4 regions of the Sinobacterium norvegicum genome follow, and region 1 is predicted to be linked to each of the others. Evidence: predicted binding sites of a transcription regulator. Region 1 holds the regulator's gene; each other region holds the start of a gene.
What was found. Region 1 encodes sigma-54, which starts transcription at its own class of promoters, with help from an activator protein. Its sites were predicted from a motif close to TGGCACANNNNTTGCNNT; they were not measured.
Positions count from the first base shown of each region.

Region 1 (4,187 bases):
CGTCAAAGCCAAGGGCAACAAAGACCAACAAGAGGGCGATGGCCGCGTTCACGTAGTCCTCCCCCCCAGTAAAAAGAAGGCACCCGCCGCAGAGGTCACCCCGCCATCAGATAGAATACCGGACGAGGCCATACCCACCAGCGAGCCCGCGCCAGAGGCGCCAACTGACACTGACAGCACCGATAAAAGTGAGCAACCTTAGATGGCGACCCTGAAAGCCAACAATTTAGCCAAGGCCTATAAAAAACGTAAAATCATTCAAGATGTTTCATTGTCGATAGACAGCGGGCAAGTTGTCGGCCTACTCGGCCCCAACGGCGCCGGTAAGACCACTTGCTTTTACATGGTCGTCGGGATTGTGCCCCAGGATGCCGGCCAGGTGTGGATCAACGACACCAATATTTCCGCAGAACCTATGCACGGCCGGGCCAAACACGGGATTGGCTACCTGCCACAGGAAGCGTCAATTTTTCGCAAATTATCGGTGGAAAACAACCTGCTTGCGATACTCGAAACACGCCAGGATTTAAACAAGAAACAGCGTCATGCAAAAATGGAAGAGCTGCTACAAGAATTCCATATCACCCATATTCGTAAAAGCCTCGGCATGTCTCTCTCGGGAGGTGAAAGGCGCCGGGTAGAAATAGCGAGAGCGCTGGCCACAGAGCCTGAATTTATCCTGCTCGATGAGCCCTTTGCTGGCGTCGACCCCATCTCGGTTAACGAGATCAAAGGGATTGTTAATCACCTGAAGTCCAAAGGCATCGGGGTACTCATTACCGATCACAATGTCAGAGAGACCCTCGACATCTGTGACAAGGCCTATATCGTCAGCGAAGGCTATATTATTGCCGAGGGCACCGCAGAGACTATTTTGAGTAATCATCAGGTCCGCAAAGTCTATCTGGGTGAGCAATTCAAGCTCTAAACACAAAGGCTATTTTAAAGCTGGTCTAATGTTTGCTTGTCGTCGCGACTACCGATAAACTGACGCTGTATAAATTTGATAATAACTACTGCTTTTACAGAGTTACTGATGATTATAATGCCGGCCTTACTAGATTGCCGGCGGATATCCGGCTATTCAGAGAGCTCTTATTATTGCTATAACCGAAAATAGCAAACAGAGACTGATACGCGGTTCGCTTGGGAGAATCTGTCGCTGTGAAACAATCGCTGCAACTGAAAATGGGTCAGCAATTAACGATGACCCCGCAACTGCAACAGGCTATTCGCCTACTCCAGTTGTCAACGCTCGATTTACAACAAGAGATCCAGCAGGCTCTCGATTCCAACCCCATGCTCGAAGTCACCGAAGAGGAACATAACGCCTCACCGGAAAATAATTTAGAAGCCCTCAACCATACGACTGAGGGACCCGCCCAAATAGAAACAGCCAGCCCCGAAACGCCCGCCGATGCCGCTCAGTCTGATATCGATTGGTCAAACCCTGACAACATCCCCAAAGAGCTTCCCGTTGATACACAGTGGGATGATGTTTACCAGAACACCGGTGGTAGCGCAGGACCTGGCGGCGAAGACTTTGATATCGACAGCCGGAACAGTCAGGCCGAGGGCCTGCACGAGCATCTGTTATGGCAACTAAACCTCACTCCCATGTCCGACACCGATAGGGTGATTGGTCTCGCGGTTATCGATGCCATAGAGCCCTCTGGTTTTATGTCACTGAGTGCCGAGGAAATCCATCAAGGTTTTGAGGATGATCATCAGCTAGACATTGAACTCGACGAGGTAATGGCCGTACTGCATCGTATTCAGCAGTTTGACCCACCCGGTGTTGGCAGCCAAGATTTAAGAGAATGCCTGCTAATTCAGCTCAACCAATTACCCGAGTCCACCCCTTGGCTCAGTGACACCAAAAAAGTTGTCGAGCACTATTTACCGCTACTGGGCAACAAAGATTTTAATCAGCTAATGCGTAGAGCTCGCATCAAAGAGGCGCCACTGAAGGCCGTTATCAGCCTGATTCAAAGCCTTAACCCCCGTCCTGGTGATGACTTAGAGGCCAACAGCGCCGAATATATTGTCCCCGACGTCTACGTCCGCAAGGTCGATGAACACTGGCGAGTGGAGCTAAACCCCGATATCGCCCCCCGCATACGCATTAACAACGATTACGCCTCGCTAATCAAGCGGGCCGACAATAGCTCTGACAATACCTTTTTAAAAGACAATTTGCAGGAAGCACGCTGGTTCCTGAAAAGCTTGCAGAGTCGGAATGAAACACTGATGAAAGTTGCCAGCAAAATTGTCGAAATGCAGCAGGGTTTTCTCGACTACGGTGATGAGGCGATGAAGCCAATGGTCCTGCTCGACATCGCCGACGCCGTTGAAATGCATGAGTCTACGATCTCCAGGGTGACAACGCAGAAATACATGCACACCCCCCGGGGCATCTTCGAGCTGAAATACTTTTTTTCCAGCCACGTCAGCACCGAAAGTGGCGGCGAATGCTCATCGACGGCAATCCGCGCCATTATCAAAAAATTGGTGGCCGCCGAAAATCCTCGCAAGCCGCTCAGCGACAATGCAATGACCAAGCTGCTGGCAGAGCAAGGGATTAAGGTCGCCCGGCGGACAATCGCTAAGTACAGAGAATCCATGATGATTCCTCCCTCAAACGAACGCAAACAACTGGTCTAGACTATAGATAAGCCCGTCAAATATTGGGCGACAACCAAGATGCGGTATTCACACAGACAACAGGGCAATTACAGCCTGTAGCGACAGAGGATAAACATATGCAAATCCATATCAGCGGTCACCACGTCGATGTTACTGAAGCTTTACACGAATATGTCACCAATAAGTTTGGCCGTCTCAGTAGACACTCTGATAGTATTACCAACTCACATGTTACACTGACTGTTGAAAAAACCAGACACCGGGCCGATGCCACGATACACGTGACCGGCGCCGACATTGCCGCATCCTCGGAAGCGGCTGATATGTATGCCGCAATCGACTTGCTAACTGACAAGCTAGACCGTCAATTGCTGAAATACAAAGAAAAGCAAACCGCCAGTAATCATGGCTCCAGATAGCAAGACTTATTAAATTATCATGCAACTGCAAAATATTCTCACACTAGAACGCACCGTCTCAGGTGCGTCAGCCTCCTCCAAAAAACGCGTGCTAGAAATCATTGCAGAACATATCTGCAAGGATGTCAGCGCCTTTGATAACGAGGAGCTGTTTCAGCGTTTTAATGCAAGAGAAAAGCTCGGCAGCACCGGCATTGGCAAAGGCATTGCCATCCCCCACTGCAGAGTGCCCAACTGCCTGGGGATTACCGGCGCCTTATTCACCCTCGACAAACCCGTTGCGTTTGATGCCATCGATGATCAGCCTGTTGATATCTTGTTCGTGCTGATGGTTCCTGAGGAAGCCTGCGATGATCACCTTCAGGCCCTGTCAATGATGGCGGAATTGTTTAGCGCTGAAGATTATTGCCAAAGTCTGAGGGCAACCAACAGCAACCAAGAACTTTTTGATGCCGCCTTGCAGCCCATTGCAACAGGCTAACTGGATTACAAGATAGGGAAGCTATGAAACTAGTCGTCATCAGCGGACGCTCCGGCTCCGGCAAGAGTACAGCGCTTAATGTGTTAGAAGATGTCGGCTTTTACTGTATCGACAACCTACCCGCCTATCTATTGCCCGCCTTGATCAGTGAGGCGAGAGCCAACTCGTCCCCCGAACAAGAGATGCTTGCCGTCTGCATCGATGCCCGCAATAGCTCTCGTACGCTCTCTGAGTTTCCCACCCTTATTTCATCACTGCCGGAAGAAGTCGAGACCTCGGTTATCTATCTCGACGCCGACAACAACTCTCTAATTAAGCGTTTCAGTGAAACTCGTCGTAAGCACCCGTTGAGCAATCGCCACACCGCATTGCAGGAGGCAATTGAAGACGAGCGTGTGATTCTCGAGCCGATTGCTAATATCGCCGATTTAACCATCGACACCACCAAACTTAGCTATCACGAGTTACGTGATTTTATTCGCATTGAGGTCGCCGACCAAAACAGCGGCCAGATGACGCTGCAATTCCAGTCATTCGGCTTTAAAAAGGGCAGCCCCAACCATGCTGATATGGTGTTCGACCTGCGCTGCCTACCCAATCCACACTGGGTGCCATCACTTCGCAGCCAAACCGGCCTTGAC
Region 1 is NZ_CAKLPX010000007.1:44,982-49,168, reverse strand. It holds gene lptA (lipopolysaccharide transport periplasmic protein LptA) at 1-202, shown strand, start outside; gene lptB (LPS export ABC transporter ATP-binding protein) at 203-928, shown strand; gene L9P87_RS17280 (RNA polymerase factor sigma-54) at 1,165-2,664, shown strand; gene hpf (ribosome hibernation-promoting factor, HPF/YfiA family) at 2,763-3,065, shown strand; gene ptsN (PTS IIA-like nitrogen regulatory protein PtsN) at 3,085-3,546, shown strand; gene rapZ (RNase adapter RapZ) at 3,570-4,187, shown strand, end outside.

Region 2 (4,187 bases), on a different contig from region 1:
GGCGTTATGTCAGCGATCAACAAGGCGTTGTCTGATAACAATATCAACATCCTTGGCCAGTACCTACAGACTAACGATAGTGTTGGTTATGTGGTGATCGATATCGATCAGGATTTCTCAGAGCTGGCTCTGAACAAACTGAGTGCCATCGACGGTACGGTTCGCTGTCGCGTACTATTCTAAGTACACACTTAGTCAGCAATAAAAAAGGAGGCCTAGGCCTCCTTTTTTATTGTCTCGATTTCACCCTATGGCCGGTAGACCGATACGTTATGGTAGCCTTCATGCTTTAGATGCGAGGCGTGTAGCCGGCTCATCGTGCCCTTCTCACAGTACAGCATATAGTGCTCGCTCTGATCGAGTTCAGCGTACTTACCGTGCAACTCGAAGAAGGGTATATCCAACACCTCGTTCTTAGCCAACCGCAGCGGCGACAACTCCCTTTCGGTCGGATGGCGCACATCGATGACGATACTCTCGCCAACGGGGAACGGCATTACCTCGACATCCTCGATTTGCTCGCTCAGATCTATCTCATCGATATTAATCAGTTTGGTGTCTGCCACCGCCTTATCCAACACCGAAAAATCGAACTTGCCCTCTTCCCGCTCAATCTTTTCAGGCTTTGCCTTAGTGGTCGGCTTGACCGAGATAACACCACAATATTCTGGCATGTTGGCAGCAAACTCGGCGGTGCCGATCTGTTCGGCCAACTTGATGATTTCCGGCTTGTCCATGGTAATCAGCGGACGCAGCACCAAGCTGTTGGTCACCGAATCGATCACACTGAGGTTGGTCAGTGTCTGGCTCGACACCTGGGCCACACTCTCACCGGTGACCAGCGCCTGAACCCCCATTTGCTCGGCAATCTGGGTGCCGGCACGCAGCATCATACGCTTCAGAATAACCCCCATCTGAGAGTTGTCTACATTCTTGAGAATCTCGCCAACGACACCATCGAAGGGCACCGAGATGAAACGCACTCGATGTGAGGCGCCATATTTTTGCCATAGATACAGGGCAACTTCTTTCACCCCTATTTCGTGGGCGTGACCGCCGAGATTAAAGAACAGGAAATGCGTGCGCAGACCCCGCTTCATGGTCAAATAGCTGGCGACATTTGAATCGAAACCACCGGATATCAATGAGATAACTGGGTCGAGACTGCCTATTGGGAAGCCACCCAAGCCCTCGTGTCGCTCATTAATAACAAACAGGATGTCGTCGCGAACCTCTAATTGCACAGTAATCTCCGGCTTGCTGAGCTTAACACCCAGTGCCTCAGTGTGCTGGTTCAATCCGCCCCCTACATAGCGTTCGATATCGCCAGACTTAAACTCATGCTTGCCGGCACGTTTACAGCGCACAGCAAAGGTCTTGCCCGCCAAGCGCTCTCCCCAAATAGCCTTGGTCTTCTCGAAAATGTCGTGTAAATCACCCAGCGGGTATTGCACCACGTCATTGAAATAGGCAATCCCGGGGGTATTCGACAACACCTCGACAAAGCGGGGTAGCAACGCATCCTGCTCGCTGACGACAACCAGCTTGTCCCAATCCCGGATGACCTTCACATCGGCATCAACATGACGCAACAGCGTGCGCACATTATCTGTCAGCATGCGCACAAACTGCTTACGCACAGGCTTACTCTTTATGGTGATTTCGGGGAAAAACTTGACGACAAACTTCATAATAGCCCTAGAGATCAATAACAATATTTGTTCATTATAAAACACTTGATTGTCGCTGTACTTATCCTTAAGGTCTATACGGTAAAAAATGCACCAAAGCACCAAAAAAGAGCATTGACGCATCATATTGGTGCGACTAATGAGCCGAATTAGCGCGTTTTCCCCAAACAGGTGCACAATCCTTTGCAAAGTGCTTGAAATTGCGCCGATATCGACTCTGGCACGCCTCTTGCTTTTGTAAAGCCATATTTATAAACTCTCGGCATAAACCGAAGAGTTTTAATACTAAAAGAAATGGCACTAGCCGTAATATACCGACCGAGGACGTATTTATGTCACGCACAGTTAAACTAATCGCTGATAACGATATCAAATGGGTAGACCTTCGCTTTACCGACTTTAAGGGTAAAGAGCAGCACGTCACCATTCCTGCTTCAGAAGTAGGCGAGAGCTTCTTCGAAGACGGTAAAATGTTTGATGGTTCTTCTATCGCTGGCTGGAAAGGCATTAACGAATCAGACATGGTCATGATGCCTGAAGACTCTTCTTCTTACATCGATCCCTTCACCGAGTCTGCCACCGTTGTTATCATCTGTAACATCGTTGAGCCTACTACTATGCAGGGCTACAACCGTGACCCTCGCTCTGTTGCTGGCCGCGCTGAAGAATACCTACGCTCTACTGGCATCGCCGATACTGCACTGTTCGGTCCCGAGCCTGAGTTCTTCGTTTTTGACGACGTTAAGTGGAATGTTGATATCCACAGCACCAGCTACCAGATCAACTCTGAAGAAGCAGCTTGGTCTAGCAACAAGTCATTCGCAGACGGCAACATGGGCCACCGCCCTGTTGTTAAAGGCGGTTACTTCCCCGTACCACCACTGGACAGCCTGCACGACCTTCGTGGCGCCATGTGTGACGCGATGGAAGACATGGGTCTAGAAATCGAAATTCACCACCACGAAGTTGCCACTGCTGGTCAGTGTGAAATCGGTGTAGGTCCAGCCACGCTGACTAAGAAGGCTGATGAAGTTCAGATTCTTAAGTATGCTGTACACAATGTTGCTCACGCCTACGGCAAGACGGCTACCTTCATGCCTAAGCCTCTGGTTGGCGATAACGGTTCTGGTATGCATGTTCACCAGTCGCTTTCTAAAGACGGCGTTAACATCATGGCTGGCGATGCCTATGCTGGCCTTTCTGAAACTGCCCTGTTCTACATCGGCGGTATCATTAAGCACGCTCGCGCAATCAACGCTTTCGCCAACGCCTCAACCAACTCGTACAAGCGTTTGGTTCCTGGCTTCGAAGCGCCTGTTATGCTGGCTTACTCTGCTCGTAACCGTTCTGCTTCAATCCGTATTCCTTTCGTGCCAAGCCCTAAGGCCAGCCGTATCGAAGTACGTTTCGGTGATCCATCAGCCAACCCATACTTAGCCTTTACCGCTATGTTGATGGCCGGCCTTGACGGCATCCAGAACAAGATCCACCCAGGCGAAGCTGCAGACAAGGATCTATACGACCTTCCTGCTGAAGAAGCTGCCGAGATCCCAACTGTTGCTTCAAGCCTAGAGCAAGCACTACAAGCGCTAGACGCTGACCGTGCCTTCTTGAAAGCCGGTGGCGTAATGGACGACGACATGATCGACGGCTATATCGCATTGAAGATGGCCGAAGTTGAGCGTCTTAACTCTACAACTCACCCTGTTGAGTTCGAGATGTACTACTCAGTTTAATCACTCGATTAAATACGAAAAAAGGCCTGCTTTTGCAGGCCTTTTTTGTTGGCTGGTAAAAAGTCTGACCGCCAGACAGCAGCACTATAACCCTAACCATATGATTACCATTTTGCTTTGGCACTATTTTGGTGCGCTCACTCTTGCTAGTATCGATCGTGCTGACAAGGGCGGTCTTGGCCATGATGGCAAACTGACGCCATCACGGATGCCCCAGCAAACAATGCCTCATTCGGCAGTAATCCTCCGCGCCCACCTAAGTTGGTGTAGTTTTTGCTAAGCCTATAGTAATGACTAGCAAATATAGTTTTAAAACAATGGGGACTGGTAGTTAAACAATGATGAACAACGACTTACATGGCCTGCTTCTCGACAACCTGACAACGGCAGTCATGTTGTTAGATTCATCGCTGCGTATTACCTACCTCAATCCCGCCGCACGTATGCTGCTCGACTCCAGCGGTCATCGGGTACTCGGCCTGGATTTCAGCCTGTTGGTTCATCAAGACAGCGAATCTGTCAAAGCCCTGCGTGAGGCTGTCGATGTCGGTCGCTCGTTTACCAAGCGTCAAACCCTGCTGCAATTGCCTAATAGCCTCAGTATTACCGTCGATTACTCGGTAACACCGACTGAAGTCGGCAAGCAACCGGCACTGTTAATCGAACTGCAGCCAATGGATAGGATGCTGAAAATTTCACGCGAGGAGACGCTGATTGCCTCGCAGCAAAACAGTCGCACGCTGATTCGCGGCCTCGCCCA
Region 2 is NZ_CAKLPX010000004.1:89,003-93,189, forward strand. It holds gene serA (phosphoglycerate dehydrogenase) at 1-183, shown strand, start outside; gene thiI (tRNA uracil 4-sulfurtransferase ThiI) at 249-1,691, opposite strand; gene glnA (glutamate--ammonia ligase) at 2,024-3,427, shown strand; gene glnL (nitrogen regulation protein NR(II)) at 3,766-4,187, shown strand, end outside.
Region 2: the regulator sigma-54 is predicted to act here: its motif matches at 1,910-1,927, upstream of glnA (glutamate--ammonia ligase).

Region 3 (4,187 bases), on a different contig from region 1:
TCGCTAAGATCGGGGTAGTCGGGCGGCAGCAGCTGCTCGTCATTTTGATGTTCCAGCGGCGGAATTTTCTCCCGGCCATGTAAATGGGCGCAGAGCTGTAATAAGTGCTTAGCCGGGATGATTTCTGCCGCGCTGGGGCGGGAGGCCTCGTCCCCGTTGTCGCAGGGGACGATGAGTTGGCGTTGTTGCTTGCTGGCCTGCATGGCAGCGGGTAGGGCACCGAGTACTGGCCGCAGCTCACCGGTGAGTGCTAACTCGCCAATAAACTCACAGTTATTGAGTGATTCCGGCGGTATCTGCCCCGAGGCCGCTAGGATGCCGAGGGCAATGGGTAGGTCGAAACGGCCGCCCTCTTTCGGCAGATCAGCTGGGGCTAAATTGATTGTAATCCGCCGAGCGGGAAATTCGAAGTGTGAGTTGAGAATGGCGCTGCGAACCCGGTCCTTCGATTCTTTGACAGCAGTCTCGGCCAGGCCGACAATGCTGAGCCCGGGCAGGCCGTTGGATAAATGGGTTTCCACCGTCACGAGGGGCGCCTCGACACCGAGCTTGGCGCGAGAATACACAATAGCCAGCGACATAATACCATCCTTGGTTGTCGTTAGATGTTAGCGAAACGTATTGTTACTGCGGGGCCAACATTGGCCGCACTCTCTAGAGCGTAGACCTATCCGTCGATCGTGGTATTACTTTATTTTTTCGTTCAGCTCGGCCAGCTGCTGTTCAAGCTCGTTCAGTTTTTGACGTGAGCGCTGCAGGACAGCAGCTTGGGCGTCGAATTCCTCTCGGCTGACCAAGTTGAGCTTGCTGAAGACAGACTGGCTGGCAGCATGCACCGCCTTCTCGATGTCTTGTCGCTGAGGCGCTCCCTTAAGAAGCTGGCTGAGCTGCTGGCTGAATTCGTCGATAAATTGGTTGTTTAACATTGTCGCGGCACCGAAGTGTTGAAGGCTAATGATAGATAAGTATAGGGGGCGTTAGTGTATCGCCGATTGGGCTGTCTGCAAACCTGAATAAGGCTGCATCAAATGGATGCATGTGGCCAATATATTCAACGGCTAGAGTAGGGTAATCCTGAAAACCTATCCATTACAGCAAAAATTAATGATTAACCCCTATAAAGGTATTGGTTATTTAGCCGCCGAAGGGTAAATTATCCCTGTCTAGAATATTCGACAGGCAAAACGCACCTTAATTGTGCGCTTGCGGTGCATCCGGTTCCATTTGGTGCGCAACGTTGTAGCTAGGTGGTGGCAAATACTAATAAATAGCTGCTATTTTATTGATAAATAATAATATTTAATAAGTTGGCACGCCTCCTGCTCTGTATTCTGGTACAAGTCTTAAAACGATTTTTTTAAAAGGGGCGTTTTGAGGCAACAAACTATTAGACCAAAATGAATAACTATAAACTTGGAGAGAAACCAAATGTTGAAAAAAAGCTTACTAGCGAGCAGTGTTGCAGCAGTATTAAGCCTAGGCGTAATGCCTGCAATGGCAGAAGAAGTTGCCGTTGTTGAAATTGAAGAAGAGGCCGAAGGCCCGAACTATGTTTCTGCCACTGTTGGTGTATCGAACCTTTACTTGTGGCGCGGTTTGAACCTTTCTGACGGTAAAGGTTCTGGCAGCATCTACGGTAGCTTGGATTGGTCGCACGATCTTGGCTTCTACGCCGGTGTCTGGGGCGCGTCTGGTGACGGCTCTCTTGGTACTGAGTATGACCTATACGGTGGCTACACATTTGAAACGGGTGATTTCTTCGCCGACATTATGTTCGCTAACTATGTATATCCTGAACAGGACGACGAGCCGTTCGGCGACAACACCGGCAGCGACGTTATAGTGACGCTAGGCTTTGCCGGCGTTGAAGGTAGCTATACCAAGAGAATCGCCGGTGGCGGTTACGATGATGCCTACCTAACACTGGGTTATAGCTATGCTCAGTTTGGCGCAACTCTTGGTTATCAGCACTTCGCCGATTACGAAGGTGATGGCGAAGATGCTAACTACACGCACCTAGACGTGAACTATGCCTTCAACGACAACCTAACCTTTACAGTTAGTAAGGTTGTCGATCGTAACTCTGACGCGGGCACTTTGGCTGATGTTGCTCCTGATGCAACCCTGTTCGTAGTTGCCTACGACATGGCCTTCGATCTTTAATATAAAGCACTAACAACAGTGTTATATTGTGGTCGCCCTGATTTCAGGGCGACTATATGCAACACAATTCATTAAACAAACTTAGGAAGTGAAATCATGAAAATGATTACCGCGATTGTAAAACCTTTTAAGTTAGACGACGTGCGAGAAGCGCTGTCAGAGATCGGTGTACAGGGTATTACCGTGACTGAAGTAAAAGGTTTTGGCCGCCAGAAAGGTCACACCGAGCTTTACCGTGGCGCCGAGTATGTTGTCGATTTTCTACCGAAGGTAAAAATCGAAGTAGCTGTCGCTGACGGTACTGTAGAACAGACTATTGAAGCCATTACCAAAGCCGCTAATACCGGCAAGATTGGTGACGGTAAGATTTTTGTAACAGCACTTGAACAGGCTGTTCGTATTCGTACTGGTGAGACTGGCGACGAAGCGGTATAACCGCTCGCGCTTGACCTGGGGGGGTGCATAGCCATGCGGCGAGCACTCACTGGTACATAACTTTTGAGATGTTGCTGAGCTGTGGAGGCTTAGAGATATGGAAAACACACTTGTAGAATTACAGTATGCATTAGATACCTTTTATTTCTTGGTATGTGGTGCCCTTGTTATGTGGATGGCTGCTGGTTTTACCATGCTGGAAGCCGGCTTGGTTCGCGCCAAGAATACCACTGAGATTTTGACTAAAAACGTCGCGCTATACGCCACGTCGTGCATTATGTACTTCGTCTGCGGTTACGCCATTATGTACGGCGGCGAATATTTCCTAACAGGCATTGAAGGCAGCGGTTATACACCGGGTGCCGAAGACAATGCCACTTACGCACCATCGGCTGATTTCTTCTTCCAAGTTGTCTTCGTTGCCACTGCCATGTCTATTGTCTCTGGCGCTGTTGCTGAGCGTATGAAGCTCTGGGCTTTCCTAGCCTTTGCCGTTGTGATGACTGGTGTTATCTACCCGATGGAAGGTAGCTGGACCTGGGGCGGCAACGATGTATTCGGCCTATATAACCTTGGTGAGCTCGGCTTCTTAGATTTTGCCGGCTCAGGTATTGTCCACATGGCTGGTGCTGCCGCTGCGTTATCCGGCGTACTCTTCCTCGGTGCTCGTAAAGGAAAATACGGCGTCAACGGTTCTGTTAATGCAATTCCAGGTGCCAATCTACCGATGGCAACATTGGGTACCTTCATCCTGTGGATGGGTTGGTTCGGTTTCAACGGTGGTTCTGTCTTGGCAACCGCCTCTGTCGACAGTGCTAACTCCGTGGCCATGGTCTTCCTTAATACTAACGCTGCTGCTGCGACTGGCCTTGTTGCCGCTCTGATTGTTGCTCGTCTTCTATTCGGTAAGGCGGATCTAACCATGGCGCTGAACGGCGCGTTGGCCGGCCTCGTTGCTATCACCGCTGGTCCAGACACACCGACAGCTGCTGAGGCATCATTGATCGGTGCGGTTGGTGGTATCTTGGTCGTGTTCTCTATCCTAGCCCTCGATAAGGCCAAGATTGATGATCCGGTCGGTGCGATATCGGTTCACGGTGTGGTTGGTCTATTCGGTCTGATGGTTGTACCGATGACTAACGGCGATTCTTCATTCACAGGTCAGCTTATCGGTGCTGCGACCATCTTTGGTTGGGTCTTTATTGCCTCGTCAGTTGTTTGGTTAACACTGAAGGTGATTATCGGCATTCGTGTCAGCGAAGAAGAAGAATATGAAGGTGTCGATCTATCTGAGTGCGGTATGGAAGCGTACCCTGAGTTTACCGGTAAGTAAGCTTCAGCTACTCGCGATAATCGCATAAAAAAACCGCGGCCTAGGCTGCGGTTTTTTATGTCTGATTTTCCTTGTCGCTATGAAAAACCGAGTGGATTTAGCGGATGATAAGTGTAAAACGTTATAAAAATAGGTTCGCACAACCGTTGGCTTTTGGACTATAAATATTAAGCGTTTTAAATCACACATTTTATTAGGTAGATGTCGGCTTGTTGCGTAATAAATAACAATAATAGGGGCTTAAGCCCTTTGCGGA
Region 3 is NZ_CAKLPX010000002.1:103,598-107,784, forward strand. It holds gene L9P87_RS09465 (YifB family Mg chelatase-like AAA ATPase) at 1-581, opposite strand, end outside; gene L9P87_RS09470 (accessory factor UbiK family protein) at 687-926, opposite strand; gene L9P87_RS09475 (TorF family putative porin) at 1,429-2,163, shown strand; gene glnK (P-II family nitrogen regulator) at 2,260-2,598, shown strand; gene L9P87_RS09485 (ammonium transporter) at 2,696-3,931, shown strand.
Region 3: the regulator sigma-54 is predicted to act here: its motif matches at 1,309-1,326, upstream of L9P87_RS09475 (TorF family putative porin).

Region 4 (4,187 bases), on a different contig from region 1:
CTGCATCTCAGATTCGAGCTCATCACAGATGCCGAGGCTGTCGTTGATGATCACATCCTGCAGATAGCTCAGGCCACCCTCAAGATTGTCCATCCAGGTGCTGGTTCGCTGAAGGCGATCGGCGGTGCGAATGTAGAACATGAAGAAGCGGTCGATGTACTTTACCAGCGTCTCGTCGTCGAGGTCGGAGGCAAATAGGTCGGCGTGGCGAGGCTTCATGCCGCCGTTACCACAGACATACATGTTCCAGCCTTTCTCGGTGGCGATAATACCGACATCCTTGCTCTGTGCCTCGGCGCATTCACGGGTACAGCCAGAGACGGCCATCTTCAGTTTGTGCGGTGAGCGCAGGCCTTTGTAGCGGTTTTCGATGTCGATGGCCTGCCCCATTGAATCCTGTACACCGTAGCGACACCAGGTCGAGCCAACACAGGATTTTACCGTGCGCAGCGACTTGCCGTAGGCGTGGCCCGATTCGAAACCGGCGGCGATCAGTTTTTCCCAGACTGGCGGTAACTGCTCGGCGGTGGCGCCGAAGAGGTCGACCCGTTGGCCACCGGTAATCTTGGTATAGAGGTTGTACTCTTTTGCCACCTCACCGATGGCAATCAGACCTTCGGCGGTGACCTCACCACCGGGCATCCGTGGTACCACGGAGAAGGTACCGTCTTTCTGCATATTGGCCAGGAAGCGGTCATTGGTTTCCTGCAGGCCAGCGTGCTGTTGTTCCAGAATATGGTCGTTCCAGCAGGTGGCGAGGATCGAGGCGGTGGTGGGTTTACAAATGGTACAGCCCTTGCCCTTGCCGTGCTTGCTGAGCATCTCTTCAAATGTCTTTATGCCACCGACACGCACCAGGTGATACATCTCTTGGCGGGTGTAAGCGAAGTGTTCACAGAGGTCGGTATTGACCTCGACACCGAGGTTGGTGAGTTCGGCGTTCATCACCTGGCCGACCAGGGCGACACAGCCACCACAGGTAGTCCCTGCCTTGGTGGCGTCTTTGATCTCGCTCATCTGACAGCAGCCGTCCTGTACGGCGGCGTTGATATCGCCCTTGGAAACGTTGTTACACGAGCAAATTTGTGCGCTGTCGGGCAGAGCGTCGACACCGAGGGCAGCACCGCTGCTGCCATCGTAGCTGGGCAGTATCATGCTGTCGGGGTTGTCAGGCAGCTCAATCTTGTTGAGGGCAAATTGCAGTAGATTACTGTAATCGTCCGCATCACCAATTAACACGCCGCCGAGTAAATGCTTGCCGTCTTCGCTGACCACAATCTTCTTATACACCTCGGTGTTTTCGTCGATATAGGTGTAAGACTTGCTGCCGGGGGTGTTGGCGTGGGCATCGCCAATGGAGGCGACATCGACGCCCATCAGCTTTAATTTGGTACTCATGTCGAAACCGGTGAACTGGTCCTCGCCGAAGGCGCCAACATGTTGCGCCGCGACGCGGGCCATATCATTACCAGGGGCGATCAAGCCGAAGATGCGTCCGTCCCACAGGGCGCATTCGCCGATGGCATAAATATTGTCATCGGAGGTTTTGCAGTGGTTGTCGATGACGATACCACCGCGGGGGCCAATCTCAAGTTCGCTGCTGCGTGCAAGGGCATCCTGTGGGCGGATACCGGCAGAGAAGACGATGATGTCAGTCTCTAGTTCGGAATCGTCGGCAAAGCTCATCTTGTGAATGCACTCTTCACCATCACCGATATTTTGGGTATTTTTCTCGGTGTGTACGCCCACGCCCAGGTCTTCTATCTTTTGGCGAAGTAGTTTACCGCCGTTGTCATCCACCTGAACCGCCATTAAGCGGGGGGCAAATTCGACAACGTGGGTTTTTAATCCTAAATCTTTCAGCGCTTTTGCCGCTTCTAAACCGAGCAGTCCGCCGCCGATGACGACACCGATTTTGGAGCTTTCAGCGGCCTTGGTAATGGCCTCTAAATCATCGATGGTGCGGTAGACAAAGCAGTTTTTTCTATCGTGGCCGGGCACCGGTGGCACAAAGGGGAATGAGCCGGTGGCCAGAATCAATTTATCATAGTGGTATTCATCACCGTCGGCGGTCACTACGCTTTGTTGTTGACGGTTAATAGCCGTCACTTCGGCATTGTTGTAATGGACAATGCTGTTGTCGCCATAAAAACCGTCGGCCACCATGTTGAGCGGTTCGGCGGTGCGAGTTTCAAACCATTTTGTCAGTTGCACGCGATCATAGGCGGGGCGTGATTCCTCACCAAAGACGGTGATATCAAATTGTTCACTCTGGTTGTTTTCAACCAGAGTCTCAAGAAATTTATGACCCACTGGACCGTTGCCGACCAAGACTAATTTGGTTTTGTTACTCATAGCGGAACCTGCTGCTGATAAAATAATTTTTCTAATTAGCTTAAAGCAATTGCCGTGCCAGCTATTTTTAAAATTTGTGCAGCCCTTATATACTGTGGCTTTAAAGGAAGATGTTAACGGTGTTGTATGCCGTCCGCACAATTCGGGTGCGATATCTTGGTGCAGTAAATGGCGGTTAAAAGGCGGTGACTTGTTAAAAAGAGTGCGTTTATCGTCGGCGCTATTTGTGAACGCTGCTCGGAGTTTGTTAGGCTAATGGCAATCTAACAGGGTCAATAGGTTTTACATGCATTTGGATGGACAGTTGATATTGTCAGCGGCACAACGCAGCGAGGCGGGGGTGAAACCGCAGAACGAAGACAGTATCGGTATCAGTATTCCCGATACCATAGCGCTGACGACCAAGGGGGCGGTTATCGCCATTGCCGACGGTGTCAGTGCTGCCGAGGCGGGCAAGGAAGCCAGCGAAACCTGTGTGCGCAATTTCATCGGAGACTACTTTGCGACACCGGAGTCTTGGACGGTAAAGAAATCGGCGCACCAGGTATTGGTGGCGTTGAATCGCTGGCTGTATGGCCAGGGCCAGAGTTATAACAATGCAGAGCGTGGCTATATCAGCACCCTCAGTGTGTTAATTTTAAAATCGCGGGTGGGGCATATATTCCATGTCGGCGACAGCCGTATCTACCGCGTTCGCGACGGTGAGCTGGAGCAATTAACCCGCGATCACGCCACCCGTATTTCAAAGGAACAGTCGTATCTGACTCGGGCAATGGGCTTGGATGTCCGTCTGGATGTCGATTATAAGAGTACCGAACTACGCCGAGGCGATGTGTTTGTGCTTACCACCGACGGTATTCATGATGTGGTCGCCGATGACGATATCTTAGCGTTGGCACAGCAGCCGGTAGAGCAGTATGAGCAACAGTGCCAGCAATTAATCGCCTTGGCGCTGTCGCGGGGCAGCAAAGATAATCTCAGCTGTCAGGTTATCCGAGTCGATGACCTGCCAAAGGAAGATGCCAATGATCTGCAGGTTAAATTAACAGACTTACCGTTTCCGCCATTCTTAGAGCCAGGCATGGTCATCGACGGCTTTAAAATAGAGCGAGAAATCCATGCCAGCAACCGCAGCCAGCTTTATATTGTAGAGCAGGTAGCCACCGGCCAGCGTTACTGCATGAAGACACCGTCAGTCAATTTTGATGATGATCCGGCCTATATTGAGCGTTTTATTATGGAGAGCTGGATCGGTAACCGTATCGACAATGCGCAGGTGGTCAAGGTTGCCAACAACAGTGTCGGCAAAAACTTTCTCTATTACTTGACCGAGTTAGTCGACGGAGTAACTCTTGGCCGTTGGATGGAAAGCCAACAGCAGGCAACCATCGAGCAGTTACAGCAGATGCTGCCAAAAATTATCAAAGGTGTTCGCGCTTTTCATCGCAAGGATATGTTGCATCAGGATATCAAGCCGGACAATATTTTGGTGGCGGCGGATGAGTCGATAAAAATTGTTGATTTTGGTTCGTGTTTTGTCGGTGGTATCGCGGAAATATCGGCGCCGATTATTCGTGATATAGCCTTGGGTACGGCTAATTATTCAGCACCAGAATACATGTTAAAAAGAACACCCAGCGCCCTTTCAGATCAGTTTTCGGTGGCGGTTATCGCCTATCAAATGTTGACTGGTGAACAGCCTTATCAGGGTAAACTGGAGCACACTCAATCGTTAAAACAGTTCAGCAATCTGAAGTATATTCCAGCCTATCACTATAATCCCTTGGTGCCGGTATGGATTGATGGTGCGATAAAAAAGGCGTTAAGTATCA
Region 4 is NZ_CAKLPX010000001.1:1,301,379-1,305,565, reverse strand. It holds gene nirB (nitrite reductase large subunit NirB) at 1-2,355, opposite strand, end outside; gene L9P87_RS05745 (bifunctional protein-serine/threonine kinase/phosphatase) at 2,642-4,187, shown strand, end outside.
Region 4: the regulator sigma-54 is predicted to act here: its motif matches at 2,398-2,415, upstream of nirB (nitrite reductase large subunit NirB).